DNA from 3 places in the Xanthomonas citri pv. citri genome. Region 1 is predicted to be linked to each of the others. Evidence: predicted binding sites of a transcription regulator. Region 1 holds the regulator's gene; each other region holds the start of a gene.

Region 1 (3,274 bases):
ACCCAGGCGTCGCCATTGTCGTGCGCCAGGATGCCGTACGGCACGTGCGAGATGTCCTTCTGCACTTCGCCGTCGGTGAACTTGCGGCCGATCAGGCGCTTCACCGCGTAGAAGGTGTTCTTCGGGTTGGTCACGGCCTGGCGCTTGGCCGAAGCGCCGACCAGCACTTCGCCGTCCTTGGTGTAGGCGACGATCGAAGGCGTGGTGCGATCGCCCTCGGAGTTTTCGATGACGCGGGCCTTGCCGCCGTCCATGATCGACACGCACGAGTTCGTGGTGCCGAGGTCAATACCAATGATCTTGCCCATGGATACGCTCCTGATGATTCTGTAGCTGTGTCCGGCGACGCCGGGTCTGGCTGAGATGTGGGGGTGGTGCGCAGGTGTTCAAGCCACCGGCGCACATCTGTGTTTCATGCCTGCGCCTGGCAGTTCAGCCGGCGCTGCGGTTCAGTCATGCTTGGCCACGACCACCAGGGCCGGGCGCAGCAGGCGGTCGTTGAGCAGGTAGCCCTTCTGGAACACCTGCACCACATGGCCCGGCGCGACGCCCTCGGCCTCGCCCTGGCTGATCGCCTGGTGCTGGTCCGGGTTGAACGGCTGGCCGACCGGATCGAGCAGGGTCAGGCCGTTGTCCGCGGCCACCTTGAGCAATTGCTTGTAGGTCATGTCCAGGCCATCGCGCAGCGGGCTGGGCTCGGTACCGGCGGCGGTGAGTCCCGCGTCCAGGCTATCGAACACCGGCAGCAGCTCGCCGAGCAGCTTCTCGTTGGCGAACTTGCGCGCGTTTTCCACGTCGCGGGCGATGCGCTTGCGCTGGTTTTCCAGGTCGGCGCGCTCCCGCAGGGCGTCGGCCTTGACCAGGGCGATCTCGCTGCGCAGCGATTCGATCTCGGCCTTGAGCGGATCGGTCTCTGGTGGATTCTGGGACAGGTCTTCGGAGTCGAATTCGGGGTGGTCTTGGTTCATGTGCAGTTCCCGGGCAAGCGGAACGCCCGCCCCAACGTCACCCCGTATATGGGCGCCTGCGCGCGTTTCAAGCAAACACGATCGCGCCGATCGATGCCGGTTATCGCGCGCCGGGCGACTGCATGGCCGCACCCAGCACGTCGGCGGCGGTCTGCACCAGCGGAATCAGCCGGTCGTAGGCCATGCGTTTGGGCCCGATCACCCCCAGCACGCCCAGCACCTGGCCATTGGCGGCGTAAGGTGCAGTGACCAGCGAGACGTCTTCCAGCGACACCATGCCGGTTTCCTCGCCGATGAAGATGCGCACGCCCGGGGCCTGGATGGTGCGTTCGAGCAGCTGCAAAATCTCGCGCTTGCTGGCGAAGGCCTCGAACAGTTCGCGCAGGCGATCCAGGTCCGACAGGTCCTGCACGCCCATCAGCCGGGTCTGCCCGGCCATCACCATGTCGTCGGCATCGGCCGGCACCAGCGCCTCGCTGGCCAGCTCCACGCTGTGCGCCAGCAGTTGTTCCATCTCGCTCTTGGCCATGCGCAGCTCGCGCAGCAGGCAGGCGCGGATGTCGGCCAGCGCGCGCCCGGCGAACTGCGCATTGAGGTAGTTGGCCACCCGTTCCAGCTCGGCCGGCTCGTAGGCGCGCCGCGGCTCGATCACCCGGTTCTGCACCTCGTTGTCGGCAAACACCAGGATCGCCAGCACGCGGCGCGCATCCAGCGCCACGAAATCGATATGCCGAAACGCGAACTGCTCGCGGCGCGGCGCGCTGACCACGCCGACGAAGTGGCTCATCGCCGACAGCATCTGCGAGGCGCTGCCCAGCAACGATTGCGTGCCGTTGCCGCTGGCCAGCTCCGCGCGCAGGCGACGTACTTCCTCTTCGCCGGGCGGCTGCATCTGCACCAGGCTGTCGACGAACACCCGGTAGCCATGCGCGGTCGGCACGCGTCCGGCCGAGGTATGCGGGGAGCTGAGCAGGCCCACGTCTTCCAGGTCGGCCAGGATATTGCGGATGGTGGCCGGACTGACGTCCAGGCCCGCATGCTGGGCCAGCGTCTTGGAGCCCACCGGCTCGCCGTCGCGGATGTAGCGCGCAATCAGTGTGCGCAGCAACTGACGGGCGCGGGGGTCGAGCATTGGGGACTGGGACGCGCGCATGGGATCATCCGGTGAGACAGCGCATAGATAATGTCTGGCCCCGGGGATGGCAAGCATCCGATTCCCCGTTTGCCCCTGCCACCCTAAGCTTCCCCAAAGCGTTCACACTCGACCTCATGCTCAGACACCTCTCGATCAAGGATTTCGCCGTTGTCCGTGCCACCGAACTGGAATTCGGGCCGGGAATGACCGTGGTCTCGGGCGAAACCGGCGCCGGCAAGTCGCTGATGGTCGACGCGCTGGGCTTTCTGTCCGGCCTGCGCGCCGACAGCGGCGTGGTCCGTCATGGCGCCGAGCGCGCCGAACTGTCGGCCGAATTCCAGCTGCCAGCCGAGCATCCCGGGCTGCGCTGGCTGGCCGACAACGAACTCGACGACGAGGCGCAATGCCAGCTGCGCCGGATCATCCGCGCCGACGGCGGCTCGCGCGCGTGGATCAACGGCCGTCCGGTCACCTCCTCGCAACTGGCGGAACTGGCCTCGAAGCTGGTCGAAATTCACGGCCAGCACGAGCACCAGGCGCTGATGGCCCGGCACAGCCAGCTCGCACTGCTCGATGCCTACGCCCGCAACAGCGCACAGCGCGAGCAGGTGCGCCAGGCCAGCCAACGCTGGCAGGCGCTACTGGACGAGCGCGACGCCCTCTCCGCGCAGGGCGATGTCTCCGACCGGATCGGCTTTCTGGAACACCAACTGGCCGAACTGGAACGCGAGGACCTTGACCCGGCCGCGATTGCCGCACTGGACGTCAATCACCGCCGCCAGGCCCATGCCACCGCGTTGATCGGCGCCTGCGACAGCGTCGCCCAGCAGCTCAACGGCGACGACGGCGCCAGCGCCCTGGGCCTGTTGCAGGACAGCCGCCACGATTTATCGCGCGTGGCCGAGCACGAACCGCGGCTGGGCGAGGTGGACGCGCTGCTGGACAGCGCAGTGATCCAGATCGAGGAAGCGCTGGCCCTGCTCGACCGCGTGCGCGACGACCTGGAGGCCGACCCGGCCCAGTTCGAGGCCATGGAGCGCCGCCTCGGCCGTCTGCACGATCTGGCGCGCAAACACCGCGTCACACCGGACGAGCTGGCCGCGCATCGCGACCATCTGAGCGCCGAAGTCGAGAGCCTGCGCGGCGCCGACGAGCGCCTGCAGCAGCTCGA
Region 2 (3,274 bases), 1.1 Mb from region 1:
CTAAGTGGCCTGGATCAGAAATCCATGCCGCCCATGCCGCCCATGCCACCGCCGGCCGGCAGTGCCGGCTCGTCCTTCTTCGGTGCATCGGCCACCATGGCTTCGGTGGTGATCATCAGGCCGGCGATCGAGGCGGCGTTCTGCAGCGCAGAGCGGGTCACCTTGGTCGGGTCCAGGATGCCGAATTCGACCATGTCGCCGAACTCGCCGTTGGCGGCGTTGTAGCCGTAGTTGCCGGTGCCTTCCTTGACCTTGTTCAGGATCACGGAGGGCTCTTCGCCGGCATTGGCCACGATCTCGCGCAGCGGGGCTTCCATGGCGCGCAGGGCGATCTGGATGCCGTGGGTCTGGTCTTCGTTGGCGCCCTTCAGGTCACCCACGGCCACCAGCGCACGCACCAGGGCCACGCCGCCGCCCGGGACCACGCCTTCTTCGACGGCTGCACGGGTGGCGTGCAGGGCGTCTTCGACGCGTGCCTTCTTTTCCTTCATCTCGATTTCGGTCGAGGCGCCCACCTTGATCACCGCAACGCCACCGGCCAGCTTGGCCACGCGCTCCTGCAGCTTCTCGCGGTCGTAATCGGACGAGGTGTCTTCGATCTGGGTCTTGATCTGGCCCACGCGCGACTCGATCGCGGCCGAATCGCCAGCGCCGTCGATGATCGTGGTGTTTTCCTTGGAGACCTGCACCTTCTTGGCGCGGCCCAGGTCCTTGATGGTCGCCTTCTCCAGCGCCAGACCCACTTCCTCGGAGATCACGGTACCGCCGGTCAGCACGGCCATGTCTTCCAGCATCGCCTTGCGACGGTCGCCGAAGCCCGGCGCCTTGACGGCCACGACCTTCACGATGCCGCGGATGGTGTTGACCACCAGGGTCGCCAGCGCTTCGCCTTCGACTTCCTCGGCGACGATCAGCAACGGCTTGCCGGCCTTGGCCACGCCTTCCAGCACGGGCAGCAGGTCGCGCACGTTGGAGATCTTCTTGTCGTGCAGCAGGATGAACGGGTCGTCCAGATCGGCCGACTGGCTCTGCTGGTTGTTGATGAAGTACGGGGAGAGATAGCCGCGGTCGAACTGCATGCCCTCGACCACGTCCAGCTCGTTTTCCAGGCCCGAGCCTTCTTCAACGGTGATCACGCCTTCCTTGCCGACCTTCTTCATCGCTTCGGCAATGATGTTGCCGATCGACTCGTCCGAGTTGGCCGAGATGGTGCCGACCTGGGCGATCGCCTTGTCGTCGGTGGTGGGCTTGGAGATGTTCTTCAGCTCGACGACCGCAGCCTTGACGGCCTGGTCGATACCGCGCTTGAGGTCCATCGGGTTCATGCCGGCGGCCACAGCCTTGGCGCCTTCGCGGATCAGGGCCTGGGCCAGCACGGTGGCGGTGGTGGTGCCGTCGCCGGCGTTGTCGTTGGTCTTGGAAGCGACTTCCTTGACCATCTGCGCGCCCATGTTCTCGAACTTGTCAGCCAGTTCGATTTCCTTGGCGACGGAGACGCCATCCTTGGTGATGGTCGGCGCGCCGAAGCTCTTCTCGAGCACGACGTTGCGGCCCTTCGGGCCCAGGGTTGCCTTCACGGCATTGGCAAGCACGTTGACGCCACGAACCATGCGGGTACGTGCGTCTTCACCGAAACGAATGTCTTTAGCAGCCATTGGTTGTTACTCCGGAAATTGGGAATGGGAAATGGGGAATCGGTAGATCAACAGCGTGAATCGGGGTGGGGTGGGATGGCGAAGGACGCTAGCCGCTTTGCCCATTCCCGATTCCCAACTCCCGATTCCCGGCGCATAGCGCCTGATCAGCCGATGACGGCCAGGATGTCGTCTTCGCGCAGCACCTTGTACTCGACGCCTTCGGACTTGTAGCTGCTGCCGGCGTACTGGCCGTAGATGACCTTGTCGCCAACCTTGACCACCGGCGCGCGCAGGCTGCCGTTGTCCAGCGGCTTGCCGGCGCCGATCGCGACGACTTCACCCTTGGTGGACTTTTCCTTGGCGGAGTCCGGAATCACGATGCCGCCGGCGGAAACTTCGTCGGCTTCGATCGGCTTGACTACAACGCGGTCGTGAAGCGGCTTGATGCTCATAGAGAAGACCTCTTAAGTGTTTGATTGGCCTGGAAATTATCGGCGATGTTAGCACTCGTACATGACGACTGCCAGCACAGCGCGCGGAAAAAACCCGACAAAGCGGGTGCGGGCCAGAGATTGTGCTGCGTGGGCGGCTTTCAAGGGCTGGCGGCAAAAATTTTTCGCTGACCGCTTCTCTCCGAACGCCGAGGGCGGCAGACAACACAGAGCGAGCGGTCGTCAGGTGGGCGTGGACGGCGCGCGGAACCGGCGTGTACGCGTGGTACATGCCGGTTCCGGCGCCGGCCGCGCCCGCCTGGCAGACGCGCAGCAGTTTGTTGAGCGCTCTAGAAATGGAACCAGGTTCCATCGCTTGTCATGCGCGCGCCTTACAGTCGGGAACGCATTCCCCGATCACAAGGAGCTGTCGATGAGGTTGCCGTCCCGTTTCGTGTCCCTGCGTTGCACCCTTCCCCTGGCCTGCGCGTTCGCGCTCGGTGCCACCTCCGCCGATGCGGCGGTCTTCATCAACGAACTGCACTACGACGACGCGGGCGCCTCCGGCGACAGCGGCGAAGGCGTGGAAGTGGTGGCCACCGCCGGCGAGTCGCTGAGCGGTTACCGCATCTACCTGTACAACGGCGCTGCCCCCAGTGCGGCAGTGGTCTATGCCAACACGACGCTGCCGGCCGGCACGGTGGTGAGCTGCGGCAGCCAGGTGCGTCTGGCCACGGTGAGCTACGCCAGCAACGGCGTGCAGAACGGCCCCAACGACGGCGTGGCGCTGGTCGACCCCAACGGGCAGCTGGTGCAGTTCCTCAGTTACGAAGGCGCCATCACCGGCAGCGGCGGCCCGGCGGCCGGCGTGACCAGCCAGAACCTGCCGGTGAGCGAGAGCAACAGCACCGCGGTCGGCAGTTCGCTGCAACTGACCGGCACCGGCAGCAGCGCGGCCAACTTCAGCTGGGCCGGCTCGGCGGCGCAGACCTTCGGCGCCTGCAACCGCGGCCAGACCTTCACCGGCAGCGACGGCGGCGGCGGCACCGGCGCTCCCACCATCAGCAGCACCACACCGACGCAAGGCGCCACCGGCTTCCCGGCCGCCGGCGATCTGGCCGTGGGCTTCAGCGAAGCGGTGACGCTGGGCAGCGGTGCGTTTGCGCTGAGCTGCGCCAGCTCCGGCAACGTGGCATTGACATACCC
Region 3 (3,274 bases), 2.4 Mb from region 1:
TTCGGCGGCGCCACCGACGATCCTCCCCCCAGCAGCAAGGACGGATGACAGCGGCGCAAGCCGTGCGCGATGCTGTGCGGCCTGATGCGATGGCCTGACCGTGGCAACTGTCCTGTTCCTGCTGGATCTGCTCGGCACCTTCGTGTTCGCCCTGAGCGGGGCGACCGTGGCGGTACGCAACCGTCTGGACCTGTTCGGCGTGCTGGTGCTCTCCTGCGCGGCCGCCGTGTCCGGCGGCATCGTGCGCGATGTGCTGATCGGCGCCACCCCGCCGGCCGCGCTGGTGCAGCCGCAGTATCTGCTGGTGGCCTGCCTGGCCGGCGTGGCCGGGTTCTATTGCCATGCAGCGGTGGAGCGCCTGCGCAATCCGGTGCAGATCTTCGATGCCGCCGGGCTGGCGCTGTTTGCGGTCTATGGCACCAGCAAGGCGCTGGACTATCACCTCACCCCGTTGAGCGCGACATTGCTGGGCATGCTCAGCGGCATCGGCGGCGGCATTGCGCGCGATCTGCTGGTGGCGCGCACGCCGGTGGTGTTGCAGGCCGAACTGTACGCGGTCGCCGCGCTTGCCGGTGGCGGGCTGGTCGCGGTCGGGCACGTCCTGGATGTGCCGCAGGCCTGGTCGTTGGCGACCGGCGCCGGCGTGTGCTTCGGCCTGCGCTTCATGGCGATCCGCTACGGCTGGCATCTGCCGGTGGCGCGCTCGCCGGAGTAGCAATCGCGTAGCCCCACATAGGCAGACGGCCCGGAAAACCGGGCCGTCTGTGCAAACACCCGCGCAAGACCGACAGGATCAGGCGACGAACAGCGCCTTCATCTTCTTCAGCGCATTCGCTTCGATCTGACGGATGCGCTCGGCCGACACGCCGTATTCGTCTGCCAGTTCCTGCAGCGTCACCTTGGAATCGGAATCCAGCCAGCGGCGCTTGACGATGTCGCGCGAGCGCGCGTCCAGGCCAGCCATACCTTCGCGCAGCAGCTGCAGCTGGTTGTCTTCGCTGTCGTGACGCTCGTACGCCTGCGACGGATCTTCTTCATTGGCGACCAGGTAGCTCACCGGCGACGGCGGGCCGTGATCGTCGTCTTCGTCCGACGACGCGTCGAAACCGATGTCGCGACCGGACAGGCGCGACTCCATTTCCATCACCTCACGCTCGGAGACGTTCAGGTCCTTGGCAACCGCAGTCACTTCCGACGCATTGAGCCAGCCCAGACGCGTCTTGGACTTGCGCAGGTTGAAGAACAGTTTGCGCTGCGCCTTGGTCGTGGCGACCTTGACGATGCGCCAGTTCTTCAGGATGAACTCGTGCATCTCGGCACGGATCCAGTGCACCGCGAAGCTGACCAGGCGCACGCCCATGTCCGGGTCGAAGCGCTTGACCGCCTTCATCAGGCCGATGTTGCCTTCCTGGATCAGGTCGCCCAGCGGCAGGCCGTAGCCGTTGTAGCCGCGGGCCACGTGCACCACGAAGCGCAGGTGGGAATGGACCAGTTCGCGCGCGGCGTCCAGATCCAGCTCGTCGCGAAAGCGACGGGCCAGATCCTGCTCCTCATCGACCGACAGCACCGGGATCTGGTGCACGGCACCGATGTAGGCGTCCAGCGAACCGAGCGCACTGGGAATCGGGAGATTGTTTGCCACAAGGGCAGTCGAGGTAGTCTGGTTCATAGGCACCATCTTAGCAGTCGAACTATTGGACTGCCGGGTACAGAAAGAGTTCCCAGCATTCCATTTATAGGACGTTCGGGCTTTTGGCATCGCCGGTGTTCTACAGCCCGGCACCCAAATTCGAGGCTTACCGTACCACCAAGCCCCTATGCAAACCGTGACAAACTGGTTGCGCAACGGGATGTACGGGAGCGTCGTTCAGGCGCCGGCGGAGGTGAGGTCCAGCGCGCTGCGCGGTGGCAGCGACCAGTCGATCGGGCTCAGACCACGCCGCCGCAAATGGTCGTTGGTCTTGGAAAAATGCTGGCAGCCCAGGAAGCCGCGGTGCGCCGACAGCGGCGAAGGATGTGGCGCCTTCAAGACCCGGTGGCGCGTCTGGTCGATGACCTTGCCCTTGGACTGCGCATAGCTGCCCCACAGCAGGAACACCAGCCCTTCGCGCTCGCGGTTGAGGGTTTCCACCACATGATCGGTGAAGCCTTCCCAGCCCTTGTTCTGGTGGGCCCCGGCGCGTCCCTGCTCCACCGTCAGCACCGCATTGAGCAGCAGCACGCCCTGGCGCGCCCAGGGCATCAGGTAGCCGTGATCCGGCCGCGCGATCCCCAGGTCGTCCTGGATCTCTTTGTAGATATTGAGCAGCGACGGCGGCACCGGCACGCCGGGCAGTACCGAGAAGCACAGCCCATGCGCCTGACCTTCGCCGTGATACGGGTCCTGGCCCAGGATCACCACCTTGACTTGCTCGAACGGTGTCGCGTCGAAGGCGGCGAAGATCTGCGGGCCGGGCGGAAACACCCGCGCCCCGGCCGCCTTGCGCTGGCGCAGGAATGCCGACAGCTCCCGCATCTGTGGGCGCAGCAGCCAGTCGCCCACCCTTGCCTTCCACGACGGTTCCAGCTGGATGCGTCCTTCCCCTTCAGTCATAGCGTGACAGCCTGATCCTCCAGGCGTGCCAGGCGCAGCTGGAACAACACCTTGGTCACAAGCAGGCGCTCTTCGATCGGTTTTTGCACCAGATCGTTGGCACCGGCGCGCAGCAAGTCGGACTGATTGCGCGGGTTGGTGTCGCCGGTCATCACCAGCACCGGCAGGCGGCGCTTGCCGTAGGCGAAGTCGATGCGGATACGCTCGACCACGTCGCGGCCGTTGAGCTCGCCCTTCAGGGTCACGTCGGTCAGCACCACGTCGATGCGGCGCTCGGTGCGGCCCAGCGATTCGGCGGTGAGCAGCGCAAAGGCATCTTCGGCGGTGAGCACGTGCACCACTTTCAGGCTCTGGCGTTCGAGCATGCGCTTGGTCGCCTCGGCCACCACGCGGCTGTCTTCAATGTAGAGCACGGTCGCGCCCACCACCGGCTCGGGCTGCACGTAGCCGCGGATGAAGGTCGCCAGGGCTTCATGGCCCAGCGCCTTGTCGAAATAATCGGTGACGTATTCGGTGAAACGGCGCTCCACCAGATGCTGCTGCGCATCGCCGGAGACCACGATCACCGGGACATAGGCCTGCCCGGCGGTTTCGCGCACGCTGCGCGCCAGGGTCAGGCCGTCGCCATCGGGCAGCGACAGCGAGGTGGTGACCAGATCCACCGCGCCGGCTTCCAGCGCC

What was found. Region 1 encodes HrcA, which represses chaperone genes, less so after heat shock. Its sites were predicted from a motif close to TTNGCACTCNNNNNNNNNGAGTGCNAA; they were not measured.
Region 2: the regulator HrcA is predicted to act here: its motif matches at 2,138-2,164, upstream of AMD14_RS03290 (co-chaperone GroES).
Region 3: the regulator HrcA is predicted to act here: its motif matches at 1,680-1,706, upstream of rpoH (RNA polymerase sigma factor RpoH).

The regions. Positions count from the first base shown of each region.
Region 1 covers NZ_CP008998.1:1,752,273-1,755,546, reverse strand. The annotation lists gene dnaK (molecular chaperone DnaK) at 1-308, opposite strand, end outside; gene grpE (nucleotide exchange factor GrpE) at 450-968, opposite strand; gene hrcA (heat-inducible transcriptional repressor HrcA) at 1,069-2,100, opposite strand; gene recN (DNA repair protein RecN) at 2,238-3,274, shown strand, end outside.
Region 2 covers NZ_CP008998.1:631,087-634,360, reverse strand. The annotation lists gene groL (chaperonin GroEL) at 15-1,655, opposite strand; gene AMD14_RS03290 (co-chaperone GroES) at 1,802-2,089, opposite strand; RNA gene AMD14_RS22720 (sX9 sRNA) at 2,286-2,360, opposite strand; gene AMD14_RS03285 (endonuclease) at 2,502-3,274, shown strand, end outside.
Region 3 covers NZ_CP008998.1:4,473,836-4,477,109, forward strand. The annotation lists gene AMD14_RS19700 (NAD(P)/FAD-dependent oxidoreductase) at 1-48, shown strand, start outside; gene AMD14_RS19705 (trimeric intracellular cation channel family protein) at 101-715, shown strand; gene rpoH (RNA polymerase sigma factor RpoH) at 794-1,669, opposite strand; gene ung (uracil-DNA glycosylase) at 1,868-2,593, opposite strand; gene AMD14_RS19720 (response regulator) at 2,590-3,274, opposite strand, start outside.